Linked DNA regions of Verminephrobacter eiseniae EF01-2. The protein of the gene in region 1 binds, or shares a complex with, the protein of each later gene. Links are inferred from orthologs where the notes say so. Each region holds a gene or a part of one and is shown in the gene's direction. Other genes may lie near its edges.

Region 1 (8,316 bases):
CACGCTGGTGAGCACGCCTTCGGCCAGGCAGCGCGCGGTCTCGATGGCCTGGCGGTAGAGCAGGCGGTCTTGAATCTCCGGCACGCTCCAGGCCAGGCCCGGTTTCTCGAACAAACGGCGCAACTCGGGCCAGAGCTGCTTTTTCGCGCCTGCGGGGTAGTCGTAGAAGCCGCCGCCACCGGCGCGGCCGGGGCGCCGCAGTTCCTTGACCATGCGTTCGACCAACGACTCGCCGGGCGTGGCGCTGTAGCCCGTGCCTGCGGCGGCGTGGTCGGCGCGGGTCTGCTCGAGGACATGGACGCTGAGCGTGAGCGCGGTTTCGTCGAGCAGGGCCAGCGGGCCTACCGGCAGGCCGGCTTGCAGCGCGGCGTTTTCGATCACCGGGGCGGGCAGGCCCTCGCCGAGCATGGCCGCGCCTTCCATGACCATCGTGCCGAAGGTGCGGCTGGTGTAGAAGCCGCGCGCGTCGTTGACCACGATCGGCACCTTGCCCAGGGCCTGCACATAGTCGAACGCGCGCGCCACGGTGTCGTCGTCGGTGGCCTGGCCGCGGATGATTTCGACCAGTTTCATCTTGTCCACCGGGCTGAAGAAGTGGATGCCGATGAACTTCCCGGGCCGGGCGCTGGCCTGGGCCAGGCCGGTGATCGGCAGGGTCGAGGTGTTGCTGGCGAAAAAACCGCCGGGTGCGAGCTGCGGCTCGGCCGCGCGCGTGACCTGGGCCTTGAGCGCGCGGTTCTCGAACACGGCTTCGATGATCAGTTCGCAGCCGGCCAGGTCGGCCACATCGGCCGTGGCGGTGATGCGCGCCAGCAGGGCCTGCTGTGCCTGCGGCGTCATGCGGCCCTGGCCGACGCGCGCCTGCGCGAGCCGGGCGCTGTAGGCTTTGCCGCCGTCGGCCTTTTCCAGGCTCAGGTCTTGCAAGACGGTGGCAATGCCACGGCTGGCCTGGGCCCAGGCGATGCCCGCGCCCATCATGCCGGCGCCAAGGATGCCGACCTTGGCGGGCTGGAAGCGCGGGCTGCCTGCGGGGCGCGACTTGCCGCTGCGGATCGCGTTCAGGTCGAAGAAGAAGGTGTTGATCATGTTGCGCGCCACAGGCCCGGTCATCAGCCGGGCCAGATAGCGGCTTTCGATGCGCAACGCCGTGTCGTAGTCCACCAGGGCGCCTTCGACCATCGCGGCCAGCACGGCCTCGGGCGCGGGGTGGCGGCCGCGCGTGGTCTTTTTCAACTGCGCCGGCGCCACGGCCAGCGCGTTGGCCAGCGCCGGGCTGGCGGGGCTGCCGCCGGGCATTGCGTAGTTCTTGCCGTCCCACGGTTGCGCCGACTGCGGGTGGGCGGCGATGCAGGCCAGCGCGGCGGGCAAGAGTTGCTCGGGCGTGGCCACGAGCTCATGCACCAACTGCAGTTGCAGCGCCTCGGCGGGGGACAGGAGCCGGCCTTCGAGCAGATAGGGCTGCGCGCCCATCAGGCCCAGCAGGCGCGTCATCTTGGTCACGCCGGTGGCGCCAGGCATCAGGCCGAGCGTGACCTCGGGCAGGCCCAGGCGGATGTTGGCGTCGTCCACGGCGATGCGGTAATGCGCGATCAGCGCCACTTCCCAACCGCCGCCGAGCGCGGCGCCGTTCAGGCAGGCGACGACCGGAATGCCCAGCGTCTCCAGGGTGCGGAAGTGTTTTTTCATGCGCTCGATCTCGCCAAAGGCGGCGGGCGCATCGGCCGGGGTCAGGCGCATCGTCGCCTTCAGGTCGGCCCCGGCAAAGAAGCTGGATTTGGCCGATGCCAGCACCAGGCCCTTGAGCGCGGCGCCCAGGCGATCACGGTCGGCCAGCACCAAGGCCGTGACCTGGCCCAGTTCTTCCTGCCACTGGCGGCACATGGTGTTGACACTGGAGCCGGCCTGGTCGAAGGTGATTTGCGCGACTTGGCCGCCGGCGGCGGCGATCAGTTCGTAGCGTATGGTTTGCATGTCTTTTTGTCTCCGGTTCACAGGCGTTCGACGATGGTGGCAATGCCCATGCCGCCACCCACGCACAGGGTGACCAGGCCGTAGCGTTGGCTGCGGCGGTGCAACTCGTCGATCAGGGTGCCCAGCAGCATCGCGCCGGTGGCGCCCAGCGGGTGGCCCATGGCGATCGCGCCGCCGTTCACGTTGAGCTTGTCGTGCGGCACGCCCAACTCGCGCATGAAGCGCATGGGCACGGCGGCAAAGGCTTCGTTGACCTCGAACAGGTCGATCTGCGCCAGCGTCATGCCGGCGCGCGCCAGCACCTTGCGCGTGGCCGGCATCGGGCCGGTGAGCATGATGCTGGGGTCGGCACCGCTGAGCGCCGTGGCGACGATGCGCGCGCGCGGCGTCAGGCCATGCGCCTTGGCGGCGGCCTCGTTGCCGATCAGCACGGCGGCCGCGCCATCGACGATGCCCGAGGAGTTGCCCGCGTGGTGCACATGCGCGATGCGCTCGACCTGCGGGTAGCGTTGCAGCGCCACGGCGTCGAAGCCCATGCCGCCCAGGATCTCGAACGAGGGTTTGAGCGCGGCCAGACCTTCGAGCGTGGTCTGGGGCTTGATGAATTCGTCTTCGTCCAGGATGGTCTGGCCCAGGAAGTCGCGCACCGGCACCACCGAATGCGCGAAATACCCGGCCGCGCGCGCGGCGCTGGCGCGGCGCTGCGACTCGAGCGCAAAGGCATCGACATCGGCGCGGCGCAAGCCGTCGAGCGTGGCGATCAGATCGGCGCCGATGCCCTGGGGCACGAACAGCGTGGCCAGGTTGGTCTCGGGGTCCTGCGCCCAGGCGCCGCCGTCCGAGCCTAGCGGCACGCGGCTCATGCATTCCACGCCGCCGGCCACCACCAGGTCTTCCCAGCCCGAGCGCACTTTTTGCGCGGCCAGATTCACGGCTTCCAGGCCCGATGCGCAAAAGCGGTTGATCTGCACGCCGGCGCAGCGAAAATCCCAGCCGGCCTTGAGCGCAGCCACCTTGGGCAGCACGGACCCTTGTTCGCCCACCGGCGAGACGATGCCCATGACCACATCGTCGACCGCCGCCGTATCGAAGCGCTGGCGCGCCTGCAGCGCGTGCAACAGACCCGCGAGCAGATCGATGGGTTTGACTTCGTGCAGGCGGCCGTCCTTCTTGCCCTTGCCGCGCGGGGTGCGCAGGGCGTCGAACACATAGGCTTGCGTCATCGCTTCGTCTCCTTTTGAGCCGCTATGGTACCCATACACACCGCCGCTGTCCGGCGCCCCCACCGGGACGCTGCGCTTTTCTGCGGTGCGCGCAGGCGTCGAATCAGCCGATCCGGTGCAGCGCCGGCACCGGCGGTCGTGCATCGAGGCCGGGCACCATGGCGACGGGCACCATGACGACGGGCGGCGGGCGGCGGGCGGCAACCGATCGCCGGTATCCTGTCGGGCTGGCGGCGCCCAAGCCGGGGGCCGCCAGCGCCCCTCGTCCTCGCATGCCGCCGTGCAACCCGTGCAAACACCCAGGCCCCATGAATCTGCTCGCCTTCGACACCAGCACCGACACCCTTTCCATCGCCGTGCAGCATGGCGCAGATGTCTGGCAGCACACCGGCCCCGGCGGTGCGCGGGCCTCGGTCTTGCTGATTCCGCAGGTGCTCCGCCTGATGGCGCAAGCGGGACTGTCGTTCGACAGGCTCGACGCGCTGGTCTTTGGCCGTGGCCCCGGTTCGTTCACCGGCCTGCGCACCGCCTGCGCCGTGGCCCAAGGGCTGGCGTATGGCGCACGCGGGGGCCTGGGCCTGCCCGTGCTGCCCGTGGACACCCTGCTTGCCGTGGCCGAAGAAGCGCGCCAACGATACGGCTGCACCCGGGTGGTGGCGGTGCTCGATGCGCGCATGGACGAGGTCTACCATGCGCGCTGCGAGTGGCTGCCCGGCGACGGCCGCTGGCGCGCCGAACCCGACTTCGGCCTGGGCGCGCCCGAATCCGTGCAGCCGCCCGCCGGCTGGACCGTGGCCGGCAATGCGCGCGAGCGCTATGGCCAACGGCTGGCGCCCGCCGCCTGCCATGTGCTGGCGTTGCCCACGGCCCCGGCCCTGCTGCGCCTGGCGCCCGGCGCGATCGCGGCCGGTGGCGGCGTGCCCGCCAGCGCCGCCCTGCCGCGCTATATCCGCGATAAAGTGGCGCACACCACGGCCGAACGGGCCGCCCTGCGTGCCGCCCACCAGGACGGCATATGACGATGGCGCATGGACGAAAGCATGAGCGCTCTGCCGACACCCCCTGCCAACGCCCGGCCAGCGCGCCGGCAAGCGCGTTTGGAAGTGCGCTTCGAAGCGCTCACGCTGGCCCGGCTCGATGCCGTGCTGGCCGTGGAACAGAGCGCCTACCCGAACCCCTGGACGCGCGGCAACTTCACCGACGCCATCGCCTCGGGCTACCAGGCCCAGGTGCTGATGGCAGGCGAGCATCTGCTGGGCTACTTCGTGGCCATGATGGGGGTCGACGAGGTGCATCTGCTGAACATCACCGTCGCCCCCGCATTCCAGCGCCAGGGCTGGGCCCGGGTGCTGCTCGACGCGCTGACCCTGTGGGCGCGCAGACGCGGCGCGCAGTGGCTCTGGCTGGAGGTGCGCGTGAGCAACCTGCGCGCCCAGCATGTCTACCAGGCACAAGGGTTTCGCTGCGTCGGCGAGCGCAAGCGCTACTACCCGGCAGCCCAGGGCGGCTGGCGCGAGGATGCGATGATCATGAGTCTGGCCCTGTGATCTGCCTGTGATCCGCCTGTGTTCCGCCTTCGATCCGCCCTGGCTCCTTCTTCGACCCTCCCTCGTCCCGACCCCCATCCGCCCGAGCGCCACCCTCCTTCGCACCACCGTTCGCACCACCATTTGCCCGTCCGTATGAGCCTTCACCTCGATGCGCGACAGCGCGCCATGCTGCAAGAAATGGGGATCACCGTCTGGGACCCGCCGCAAGTAGCTGCGGCTGCGCCCGCGACCGTCGCCGCAACCGCTGCTGCATCCGCGCCGGCGCCGGCGCAGCCCCCCGCAGCCGCCACGCCGGTGGCGGAACGCCCCCGCGCCGGGCGCAGGACTTCCCCGGCGCCGGCACGGCACGGCGACGCAGCGGCCCCGCCTGCGGCAGGTGCCACCCCCGTGGCACTGACCTTCGGGGCACTGAAACTGCACGCCGCGCAAGCGCTCTACCCCGCTGCGGACCCGGCACAAACGCCTGCCGGCCTGGGCAGCGGCTGGCTGATCGTGGCCGAAAGCCTGACGCCCGCCGAACCCCTGGGCGGTGCTGCCGGACGGCTGCTGGACAACATGCTGCGCGCCATGCAATTGCACCGGCACCCGCGCGTGTTCCTGGCGGCGCTGGAGCGCCCGGGGCCTGGCCAGCCAGTGTCGCGTCACCGATCAGATGTCGTAGGCTGCGCGCAGCCATCGGAGCGCAGCGCAAGGCACATCGCGCAGCCCATACCGAGCGTATTGGCAAGCGATGCAACGCCGCGATGCGCTTCGATGGCCAGCGCAGACCGACAGATGATCGGTGACGCGACACTGGCTAGCGCCGACATCCCGGCCGCCCTGGCCGACACCGTGGCAGCGCTGCAGCCGGCGCTGGTGCTGGTACTGGGCCATGTGGCGGCGCGCGCGGCGCTGGGCTGCACCGAGCCGCTGGGGCGCTTGCGCGCCGGGCCGCACCAGTTGGCGGCTTGCCCGGCAGTGGTGAGCTACGACCCGGCCTTCCTGCTGCGCTCGCCGGACACCAAGGCCGCCGCCTGGGCCGACCTGTGCCGCGCCCTGGCCATGGTGCGCAACGCTGGCGCAGCGCGCTGACGCTTCAGGCGCCGTCTCTGCCACGCCGTCTCTGCCACGCCGTTTCTGCATCCGCACCTGATCGAAGGCTGCGGCGCCCCCATGGCTTTGCCCGGGCTGGCACGGCACATCCGCATCCTGCGCGGGTGCTCCGGCAAGCCGGCGGACGGCTGCGCTGCGGGCTTTGCCGGCGCGAACGCGCCGTGGCGCTTCACTCGCCGGCCAGCAAGGCCAGCATGCCGGCCTCGTCCAGCACGGGGATGCCCAGTTCCCGGGCCTTGGCCAGTTTGCTGCCGGCTTCGGCGCCGGCGATCAGGTAGCTGGTTTTTTTGCTGACCGAGCCGGTGACTTTGGCGCCGGCGGCTTCGAGCAGGTCGCGCGCGGCGTCGCGGCCCAGGGTGGGCAAGGTGCCGGTCAGAACCACGCTCTTGCCGGCCAGCCGTTGGGCGGGGCGCTCGGGGGGCGCGCCTTCGGGCCAGCGCAGGCCGCAGGCGCGTAGCTGCGCCACCACTTCGCGGTTGTGCGGCTGCTGGAAGAAGCAGTGCAGGCTTTGCGCGACCACCGGGCCGATGTCGCTGACTTGCAGCAGTTGCTCGACGCTGGCGTTCATGATGGCGTCGAGCGTGCCGAAGTGGCGCGCCAGGTCTTTGGCCGTGGCTTCGCCGACATGGCGCAGCCCCAGGCCGAACAGGAAGCGCGGCAAGGTGGTTTGCCGCGATTTTTCCAGTGCGTCGAGCAGGTTTTGCGCCGATTTTTCGGCCATGCGATCGAGCGCGCTGAGGGCGACCAGGTCCAGCCGGTACAGGTCGGGCAGGCCGCGCACCAGTTCGGCGTCGACCAGTTGGTCTACCAGTTTGTCGCCCAGCCCTTCGATGTCCAGCGCGCGGCGCGCGGCAAAGTGCAACAGGGCTTCTTTGCGCTGGGCGGCGCAGAACAGGCCGCCGGTGCAGCGGTGGTTGGCCTCGCCTTTTTCGCGCACCACGGCGCTGCCGCAGACGGGGCAGTGGGCGGGCATGCGGAAGTTGGCGACGTAGGCCGACCGCTGGCCGGGCAGCACGCCGACCACCTCGGGGATGACGTCGCCGGCCCGCCGCACGGTCACGGTGTCGCCCACGCGCACCTGTTTTTTGCGGATCTCGAACAGGTTGTGCAAGGTGGCGTTGGTCACCGTGACCCCGCCGACGAATACCGGCGCGAGCCGGGCCACGGGGGTGAGTTTGCCGGTGCGGCCGACTTGCAGTTCTATGCCTTCGACGCGCGTGGGCATCTCTTGCGCCGGGTATTTGTGCGCCACGGCCCAGCGCGGTTCGCGGGTTTTGAAGCCCAGGTCGCGTTGCAGTTGCAGCGCGTTGACTTTGTAGACCACGCCGTCGATGTCGTAGGGCAGCGCGTCGCGGCGGGCGCCGATCTGCTCATGCAATGCCGCCAGTTGGCTTGCTCCATGCGCGATGCCGACCTGCTCTGCGACCGGGAAGCCCCAGGATTTGAGGGTTTGCAGCAGCGCGTAGTGGGTGCGCCATGCCGGGCCGCCTTCGCCCGGCGCGGTGACGGCGCCCAGGCCGTAGGCAAAAAAGCGCAGCGGGCGCTGGGCGGTGATGTTGGCGTCGAGCTGGCGCACTGCGCCGGCCGCGGCGTTGCGCGGGTTGACAAAGGTTTTGCCGCTTTGCGCGCGCTGGCGCTGGTTGAGCGCGTCGAAGTCGGCGCGGCGCATGTAGACCTCGCCGCGCACTTCCAGCAGCGCAGGGGCGTCGTCGGGCAGGCCCAGCGGTATCTGCCGGATGGTGCGGATGTTGTGCGTCACGTCTTCGCCGATCTCGCCATCGCCACGGGTGGCGGCCTGCACCAGGCGGCGGTTTTCGTAGCGCAGGCCCATCGCCAGGCCGTCGAACTTGGGTTCGACCACGTATTCGATGGCCGGGTCGGCGTCGGTCAGTCCCAGTTCGCGCCGCACGCGGGCGTCGAAGGCTTGCGCGCCGCCGGCCCCGGTGTCGGTTTCGGTCTGGATGCTGAGCATGGGCAGCGCGTGGCGCACCGGGGTCAGTCCTTGCAGCACCGCGCCCTGCACGCGCCGGGTCGGCGAGTCCGGGGTGATCAGCGCCGGGTGGGCGGCCTCCAGGGCCTGCAGGGCCTGGAATGCGCGGTCGTATTCGGCATCGGGCACGCTGGGCGCGTCCAGCACATGGTATTGGTGGGCCCAGTGAACCAGTTGCTCGCGCAGTGCGCGGATCCTGGCGTCCGCCTGCGCGGGGTCCATCTGCGCCGGGTCCGGGCAATGATCCAGGGGGTCGGCCACGGGCGCCTCCGGTGTCAACTGAACAGGCGCCGGGCCAGTGCCGAGCCGGCGGACAGATCGCGCCCGTCGAGTTGGTCGTACAGCCGCTCCAGGTCGGCGGCGATAGGCTCCATGGCCATTGCCGGCAGCGGCTGGCCATGCTGGTCGCACAGTGCGCCGTCCATGGCTTCGCACAGCGCGGCGGCCACGTCGCGCAGGCGTGCAAAGGCTTGTTCGGTGCGGTCGATCT
Region 2 (8,250 bases), 3.4 Mb from region 1 along the record:
TGGTTGGTTTGGCGCATTGTGGCCCTGCCGGCCCGGGCTGCGCCGGTTCATGCGGGCGCCGGCGTTCTGACGGCGCCGGCGACGCCGGCGATGGCCGCCTGGTAGATCGCGTCCAGCCCTGCGGTGCTGTCGACGGTCATTTGCAGGTCGTTGATCAGCCCGTCCTTGAGCCCATAGCACCAGCCATGCAGCGTGACCTTCTGGCCCCGGCCCCAGGCATCGAGCATGACCGTGGTCTGCGCGACATGGGCCACCTGCTCGATGGCATTGAGCTCGCAGAGCACGTCGTGGCGCCAGTCCGGGGCGATGGACGCGATCAACTCCCGGTGGCGGTCGCGCACATCCTGCACATGGCGAATCCAGTTGTCGGCCAGCCCGACGCGGGTGCCCTCCAGCGCCGCGCGCACGCCGCCGCAGCCATAGTGGCCGACCACCATCAGGTGCGCGACATGCAGTTGGTCGATGGCGTACTGGATGGTGGACAGGCAGTTCAGATCGGTGTGCGCCACCACATTCGCCACATTGCGGTGCACGAACACTTCGCCAGGCTCCAGGCCCGTGATCTGGTTGGCCGGAACGCGGCTGTCCGAGCAGCCGATCCACATGTACTTGGGCTGCTGCTGCGCCAGCAGGCCGGTGAAGAACCCGGGCCGCTCGCGCTCCATCCGGGCCGCCCAGGCGCGGTTGTGCACAAACAGGTCTTCGATCGATGAGGTCATGGGGTTTGCGGGTTGGCTCCGGGGGCTGCCTGCGGGTGGCGCGCGTGGCGGCGGCTCAACAGGTTTCGGCAAACAGCTCGCGGCCGATCAGCATGCGGCGGATCTCGCTGGTGCCGGCGCCGATCTCATAGAGCTTGGCATCGCGCCACAGGCGGCCCAGCGGGTAGTCGTTGATGTAGCCATTGCCGCCATGGATTTGCAGACCTTCGCCGGCCATCCAGGTGGCCTTCTCGGCGCACCACAGGATTGCGCTGGCGCAGTCCTTGCGCACTTGGCGCACATGCCCGGTGCCGAGCAGGTCCAGGTTCTTGGCCACCGTGTAGGCAAACGCGCGGCCCGCTTGCAGCGTCGTGTACATGTCTGCGACCTTGGCCTGGATCAGTTGGAATTGGCCGATGCTCTGGCCGAACTGCTGGCGCTCATGGATGTAAGGCAGCACATGATCGAGCACCGATTGCATGATGCCCAGCGGGCCGCCGGTGAGCACTGCGCGCTCGTAGTCCAGGCCGCTCATCAGCACCTTGGCGCCCTGATCGAGGCCACCGAGCACCTGGGCCGCAGGGACTTGCACACCGTCGAACACCAACTCGCCGGTAGGGCTGCCGCGCATGCCCAGCTTGTCGAGCCTTTGCGCGCAGCCAAAGCCGGGCATGCCCTTTTCGATCAGAAAGGCCGTGATGCCCTGGCTGCCCGTTCCGGGCCCGGTTCTGGCGTACACCACCAGGATATCGGCGTCCGGCCCGTTGGTGATCCACATCTTGCTGCCATCGAGCAGGTAGTAGCCGCCCTTGTCCTCGGCGCGCAGTTGCATGCTGATCACGTCGGAACCGGCGCCGGACTCGCTCATCGCCAGCGCCCCCACATGCTCGCCGCTGATCAGCCGGGGCAGGTACTTGCGCTTTTGCTCAGGGCTGCCGTTGCGGTTGATCTGGTTCACGCACAGATTGCTGTGCGCCCCGTAGGACAGGCCGACAGACGCGCTGGCGCGCGAGATCTCCTCCATGGCCACCATATGGGCCAGATAGCCCATCGCGGCGCCGCCATAGGTCTCGGGCACCGTGATGCCGAGCAGCCCCAGGGCGCCCATCTTGCGCCACAGCGCCATCGGGAATTGGTCGCTGCGGTCGATCTCCGCCGCCTGTGGCGCGATTTCGGCCTGCGCGAAATCGCGCACCGCGTCGCGCAGCGCATCGATGTCCGGGCCGAGTTGGAAATTCAGGCCGGGAAGAGGGGCGGGAAGGCTCATGAATGTCTCCAGAGGCAAAGATGATCGGGCCAGGCTCAGCCCGGGATATTGTCGCGGCCCGTCGGCCGTCGCGCAGCCACTTGCCGGTTCGGCCGCTGATGCACCAGCCCTCAGCAGCGCGCTGCCGCCCCCGGATCACCGAGCGCCTCGACATCGGTCGGCAACAGTTCGATGGTGGCGCGCAGGCCGGGCATGGCGCTCATCAAGGACTGCTCGAGCTGGCCGCGCAGCGTGGCGGCCTGGCCCAAGGTCCAGTCGGCGGGCAGATGCAGGTGCAGGTCGACGAACTGGCGCTGGCCTGCGCGGCGGGTAATCACATGGTCGAAGCGCAAGGCCCCGGGCGGCTGCGCTTGCACGAACTGTCGCAGCGTGCTGTCGATGCGGGCCTGCACGGCGGGTTCCACGGCGCTGTCCATCAGGCCCTGGGACGAGCGCCACACCAGCGTTGCGCCTTCTTTGAGGATGTTCAGCGCCACGGCGATGGCCGCCAGCGCGTCCAGCCAGAGCCAGCCGGTCAGGGCCACGCCGGCAATGCCGGCCAGCACGCCGGCCGAGGTCCAGACATCGGTGACGAGGTGGCGGGCGTCGGCCTCCAGCGCGACCGAGCGGTGCTCGCGCGCCGAGCGCAGCATCATCCAGGCCAGCAGGCCATTGAGCGCCGAACTGAGCAGCGACAGTCCCATGCCCCAGCCGGGCTGCGCGATCGGCTGCGGCTCCAGCAGCCGGTACCCGGCCGCCCACAGGATGCCCACCGACACGCCCACGATCAGCACGCCCTCGAAGCCGGAGGAAAAGTATTCCGCCTTGTGGTGGCCATAGGGATGGTCGTCATCGGCCGGGCGCTGCGCCACCGTCACCATCGCCAGCGCAAACATGGCGCCGGCCAGGTTCACGAACGACTCCATTGCGTCCGACAGCAGACCCACCGAGCCGGTGACATGCCAGGCCAGCGTCTTGAGCACAATGGTGAGCAGCGCCACGGCCACCGAAGCCCACAGCAGGTGGCGCGGGCTGAGCCAGCGGCGCGGCGCGGCGGGGCAAGTGGGCATGGTGGCGGGCCTTCTCGGGCAGTGGCAAAGGGCCTGCAAATTACACCAGTTTTCCGACGGCCCGCGCTAGTGTCGTGTCACGGATCAGATGTCGTAGGCTGCGCGCAGCCATCGGAGCGCAGCGCAAGGCGCATCGCGCAGCCCATACCGAGCGTATTGGCAAGCGATGCAACGCCGCGATGCGCTTCGATGGCCAGCGCAGACCGACAGATGATCGGTGACGCGACACTAGGGACGCCGCAAAACCGGCTTTGCCGGGGCGCAGGCGACCCGAGGGGAAAGTGCGGGGGCAGCCCACCCGGGGTGTCAGCGCTTTCGGGTTTTACACTCGCGCCATGGGCTTGCTGATCCTGGGCATTGAATCATCGTGCGATGAAACCGGCGTGGCGCTGGTGCGTTCGATCGGCGCTGCCCGGCCCCGGCTGCTGGCGCATGCGCTGCACAGCCAGGTGCAGATGCACCAAGCCTATGGCGGCGTGGTGCCGGAACTGGCCAGCCGCGACCATATCCGCCGCGTGCTGCCGCTGACCACGCAGGTGCTGCGCGCGTCCGGCCAGCGGCTGGCGGATGTCGATGTGCTGGCCTATACGCGCGGCCCCGGCCTGGCCGGGGCGCTGCTGGTGGGCGCCGGCCTGGCCTGCGCGCTGGCGGCGGCCCTGGGCAAGCCGGTGCTGGGCGTGCACCACCTGGAAGGGCATTTGCTGTCGCCGTTCCTGAGCGCGGACCCGCCGGAGTTCCCGTTTGTCGCGCTGCTGGTATCGGGCGGCCATACGCAGCTGATGCGTGTGGACGGCGTGGGCCGCTACGCGCTGCTGGGCGAGACCATCGACGACGCAGCGGGCGAGGCATTCGACAAATCCGCCAAGCTCATGGGCCTGGGCTACCCCGGCGGCCCCGCCTTGGCGCGGCTGGCCGAACAAGGCAGTGCCACGGCATTCGGGCTGCCACGGCCTTTGCTGCACAGCGGCGATCTGGACTTTTCCTTCGCCGGCCTGAAAACCGCCGTGCTCACGCAGGTCAGAAAGCTCGGCGACCAGTTGCCGGCCCGCAAGGCCGATCTGGCAGCCAGCACCGAGGCCGCCATCGTGCAAGTGCTGGTGAAAAAAACCCTGGCGGCGCTGCGCCAGACCGGCCTGCGACGCATCGTGGTGGCCGGCGGCGTGGGGGCCAACCGGCGCCTGCGCCAGCAACTGGACGCCGCCTGCGCCGACAGCGGGCTGCGCGTGCACTACCCGGAACTGGCGCTGTGCACCGACAACGGCGCGATGATTGCGCTGGCCGCCGCGATGCGCCTGCAGGCCGGGGTGCAGCAGGCCGGCACCGACTACGCCTTCGACGTTTTGCCCCGCTGGCCGTTGGCGGCCAGCGCCTGAAAGCCCGGCATGCCCGTCTACCGCAGCGCCCTGTTGCGCTTTGCCGACGACGGCACGGCGCTGTATGACGAGGACGGGCTGCTGGCCGTAGGCCCGGACGCCCAGGGCCGCCAGCGGGTGCTGGCCGCAGGCGCGTGGCAGGCGCTGGCGCCGCGCTACGCCGGGCAGCCGGTCGTGCCGTTGCCGGGGCGCATTCTGGCGCCGGGCTTTGTCGACATGCATATCCACTTTCCGCAGACCGACGTGATCGCCTCGCCGGCCGACGGTTTGCTGCCCTGGCTGGAGCAACACACCTACCCCCAGGAGACGCGCTTTGCGGCGCCCGGGCATTGCGCGCAGGTGGCGCAGTTCTTCATCGCCGAACTATTGCGCAACGGGGTGAGCACGGCGCTGGCGTTTGGCAGCTCGCACCCGGCCTCGGTGGATGCGCTGTTTGCCGAGGCCCGGCGCCAGCAGATGCGGCTCATCGCCGGCAAGGTGCTGCAAGACCGCCACTCGCCCGACGGCGTGCGCGACCAGACCGGGCAAAGCCTGCTCGACACGCAGGCGCTGATCCGGCGCTGGCACGGCGTGGAGCGCCTGGGCTACGCCATCACGCCGCGCTTTGCCCCCACCAGCACGCCCGAGCAACTGCGCGGGGCGGGCGAGTTGGCCGCGCTCCATCCCGATGTCTGGATCCAGTCGCATGTGGCTGAAAACCGGCACGAGGTGCGCTGGGCGCGCGCGCTGTTCCCGGCCGCGCGCAGCTACCTGGCCGTGTACCACGGCTTTGGCCTGCTGCGCCAGCGCGCGGTGTATGCGCATTGCATCCATTTCGACGACGAGGACCGGGCGCTGATGCGCGCCAGCGGCGCAGTGGCGGCGGTCTGCCCGAGCAGCAACCTGTTTCTGGGCAGCGGATTTTTCGACTACGCCCGCGCCGAGCGCGCGGGCTTTGGCTACGGCCTGGCCAGCGATGTGGGCGGGGGCAGCAGTTTTTGCCCGTTGCACACCATGCTGGCCGCGTATTACGTGGCGCGTGCGCGGCGCGTCCCGCCGGCGTTCGATCTGTCACCCCGGCGCCTGTGGTGGCTGCACACCGCAGGCGCCGCCAAGGCCCTGGGCCTGGCCGGCGTGGTGGGCAACCTGCAACCCGGTTGCGAGGCCGACTTCGTGGTGCTCAACCCCCGCGCCACGCCGCTGCTCGAGCGCCGCACCGGCCAGGCCGCAAGCCTGGACGAGTTGCTGTTCGCGCTGATCGTGCTGGGGGACGACCGGGTCATCGAGCGCACCGTGATTTCTCAAGCAAAATACTACGCTGGCGCATGATCTCCATGTGCTGCAAGCTACAAATCAAATAGCGCATGGCGACCCGCCCGGGCCATGGCGCAAGAAGGTCTGCGATGAGCATCAAGAGCGATAAATGGATCCGCCGCATGGTCGCCGAGCACGGCATGATCGAGCCTTTCGAGCCTGGCCAGGTGCGGCAGGTCGAAGGCCGCAAAATCATCAGCTACGGCACCAGCAGCTACGGCTACGACATTCGCTGCGCGCCCGAATTCAAAGTCTTCACCAACATCCACAGCACGGTGATCGACCCCAAGAACTTCGACGCCAAGAGCTTCGTCGACTTCGCGGGCGACAGTTGCATCATCCCGCCCAACAGCTTCGCGCTGGCCCGCACGGTCGAGTACTTTCGCATTCCGCGCAATGTGCTGACCATCTGCCTGGGCAAGAGCACCTATGCCCGCTGCGGCATCATCGTCAACGTGACCCCCTTCGAGCCCGAATGGGAAGGCTTTGTGACGCTGGAGTTCTCCAACACCACGCCCTTGCCCGCCCGCATCCATGCCGGCGAAGGCTGCGCGCAGGTGCTGTTCTTCGAGAGCGACGCGGACGACGTTTGCGAGGTCAGCTACCGCGACCGTGGCGGCAAGTACCAGGGCCAGGTCGGGGTGACGCTGCCCAAGGCGTGAGGACGTGGATGGCAGCGCGCGCTCAGCCGCGCCGCGCCGCGCTATGCGTCGTGCATGGCCGTGCGCATGGCCAGCCGCGCTGCGGCCAGATCCCAGCCGGCCCAGCCACAGCTTTTGAACAGCACCGGCCCGGAGCCGGCCGTCCACCGGCCTTGCACCACATCCCCGAGCACCGGCATGGCCGCCACGTCAAGTCCGGCTTGCAGCAGATCGCCGGCCTCGTGGCCGGCATCCGGGGAATCGACCACGATCTGCCCCTGCTGCGCCAGATGCCGGCACAGCGCCGGGGCCAGTTCCAGCATCGCCGGGGTGAAGGCGCCCACTGCGGCGACAAAGGCATCGGGGCGCGGCGCGGCCGCCAGCACCACGCGCCGGGCGGTGGTGCAGGTCACGATCAGCGGGCAGTGGGGCGCGGCCGCATCCGCGTCGGCCACCACCCGGGCCTGGGCACCCAGGGCCTGCACCTGCGCGGCCAAGGCCAAGGCACTGGCGCTGCTGCGCGAGGCCACCCAGACCTCGCGCACCCCCAGGCCCTGAATGAAAGCCTCGGCATGGGAGCGGCCCTGCACCCCGGCGCCGACGATCAGCAAAGGGCCTTGCGGCGCCGGCGCCAACAGCCGGGCGGCCAGCAGCGAGACGGCCGCCGTGCGGCGCGCGGTGACGGTGGGGCCGTCGAGCACCAGCCGGCGCTCGCCGGTGGCGCAGTCGAACACCAGCACATCGCCCTGTATCGACGCGCGCCCGGTGCCGGCGTTGCCGGGGGTCAGGGTGATGAGCTTGATCATCGCCACGCTGTGGTCGGTGGCCGGCATCACGAACAGGCTGCCGCCATGCGCCAATGGCAGCATGCTGCGGGCGGGGACCGCCACGCTGCCGTCGCGCAGCAGGGCGGCGATTTCATCGGCCAGACCGGACCAGGGCAGGCGCGCCGCCGTGGCCGCCGCATCCAACATGCCGGTGGTTGCGCAAAAGGCAGGCAAAGACATGGGCGGACTTTACACACAACGCCGGGGCAGCGCCGCGGCGCCCGGGCGCCGGTTTGCCGCCGTGCCGATCGTGCAGGCCACGGATGCAGGCCACATGTAGCTAACATGTGCCAACGATGTGCGAGCAAAATGTGCGCCTTGCTGTGCGCCTTGCGCTATCGAAAGCATCGTATATGCCGGCCTTGCCGGCACGAAAAAAGGCAAAAAAAGCCGCTGCGCGCACTGGTGCGACAATAGCCGACCCAATGACAAGTTCCTTCTCCAATCTGATGCTGGCCGAGCCGCTGGCGCGCGCCGTGGCCGAAATGGGCTACACGGCCATGACGCCGATACAGGCGCAAGCCATTCCGGTGGTGCTGACCGGCCAAGACGTGATGGGCGCCGCCCAGACCGGCACCGGCAAGACGGCGGCGTTCTCGCTGCCGCTGTTGCAGCGCCTGCTGCGGCACGAGAGCAGTTCCGCATCCCCCGCGCGCCACCCGGTGCGGGCGCTGGTGCTGCTGCCCACGCGCGAGCTGGCCGACCAGGTGGCCCGGCAGATCGCGCTGTACGCGCGGCACACCAAACTGCGCAGCACCGTGGTGTTTGGCGGCATCGACATGAAGCCCCAGACCCTCGAATTGAAAAAAGGCGTGGAAGTGCTGGTGGCCACGCCCGGGCGCCTGCTCGACCATATCGAGGCCAAGAACGCGGTGCTCAACCAGGTGGAATACGTGGTGCTCGACGAAGCCGACCGCATGCTCGACATCGGCTTCCTGCCCGACCTGCAACGCATCCTGAGCTACCTGCCCAAGGAGCGCACCACGCTGCTGTTCAGCGCCACCTTCTCGCCCGAGATCAGGCGCCTGGCCAGCAGCTACCTGCACCAGCCCGTGACCATCGAAGTGGCGCGCCCGAATGCCACGGCGGCGACGGTCGAGCA

The links.
Region 2: the proteins of tsaB (region 1) and tsaD are in contact, whole or in part, in a solved structure (PDB 4WQ4), measured with the Escherichia coli proteins. The link is inferred for Verminephrobacter eiseniae EF01-2 from one-to-one orthologs.

The regions. Positions count from the first base shown.
Region 1 is NC_008786.1:4,924,829-4,933,144, forward strand. The notes cover bases 2,493-5,357. They hold tsaB (tRNA (adenosine(37)-N6)-threonylcarbamoyltransferase complex dimerization subunit type 1 TsaB), read left to right. Parts: upstream 2,493-3,502; coding sequence 3,503-4,213; downstream 4,214-5,357. Other genes in these bases: VEIS_RS21575 (acetyl-CoA C-acetyltransferase), read right to left, coding at 2,493-3,194; rimI (ribosomal protein S18-alanine N-acetyltransferase), read left to right, coding at 4,235-4,741; VEIS_RS30850 (uracil-DNA glycosylase family protein), read left to right, coding at 4,877-5,357. In the rest of the region: VEIS_RS21570 (3-hydroxyacyl-CoA dehydrogenase NAD-binding domain-containing protein), read right to left, coding at 1-1,971; more of VEIS_RS21575, read right to left, coding at 1,989-2,492; more of VEIS_RS30850, read left to right, coding at 5,358-5,815; NAD-dependent DNA ligase LigA, read right to left, coding at 6,006-8,048; VEIS_RS21600 (cell division protein FtsZ), read right to left, coding at 8,102-8,316. UniProt on the Escherichia coli protein: Required for the formation of a threonylcarbamoyl group on adenosine at position 37 (t(6)A37) in tRNAs that read codons beginning with adenine.
Region 2 is NC_008786.1:1,477,207-1,485,456, forward strand. The notes cover bases 2,570-5,368. They hold tsaD (tRNA (adenosine(37)-N6)-threonylcarbamoyltransferase complex transferase subunit TsaD), read left to right. Parts: upstream 2,570-3,349; coding sequence 3,350-4,387; downstream 4,388-5,368. Other genes in these bases: VEIS_RS06520 (cation diffusion facilitator family transporter), read right to left, coding at 2,570-3,014; VEIS_RS25670 (hypothetical protein), read right to left, coding at 3,055-3,243; guaD (guanine deaminase), read left to right, coding at 4,397-5,368. Also shown: can (carbonate dehydratase), read right to left, coding at 48-719; VEIS_RS06515 (isovaleryl-CoA dehydrogenase), read right to left, coding at 775-1,965; more of VEIS_RS06520, read right to left, coding at 2,076-2,569; more of guaD, read left to right, coding at 5,369-5,695; dcd (dCTP deaminase), read left to right, coding at 5,770-6,342; VEIS_RS06540 (delta(1)-pyrroline-2-carboxylate reductase family protein), read right to left, coding at 6,384-7,328; VEIS_RS06545 (DEAD/DEAH box helicase), read left to right, coding at 7,574-8,250.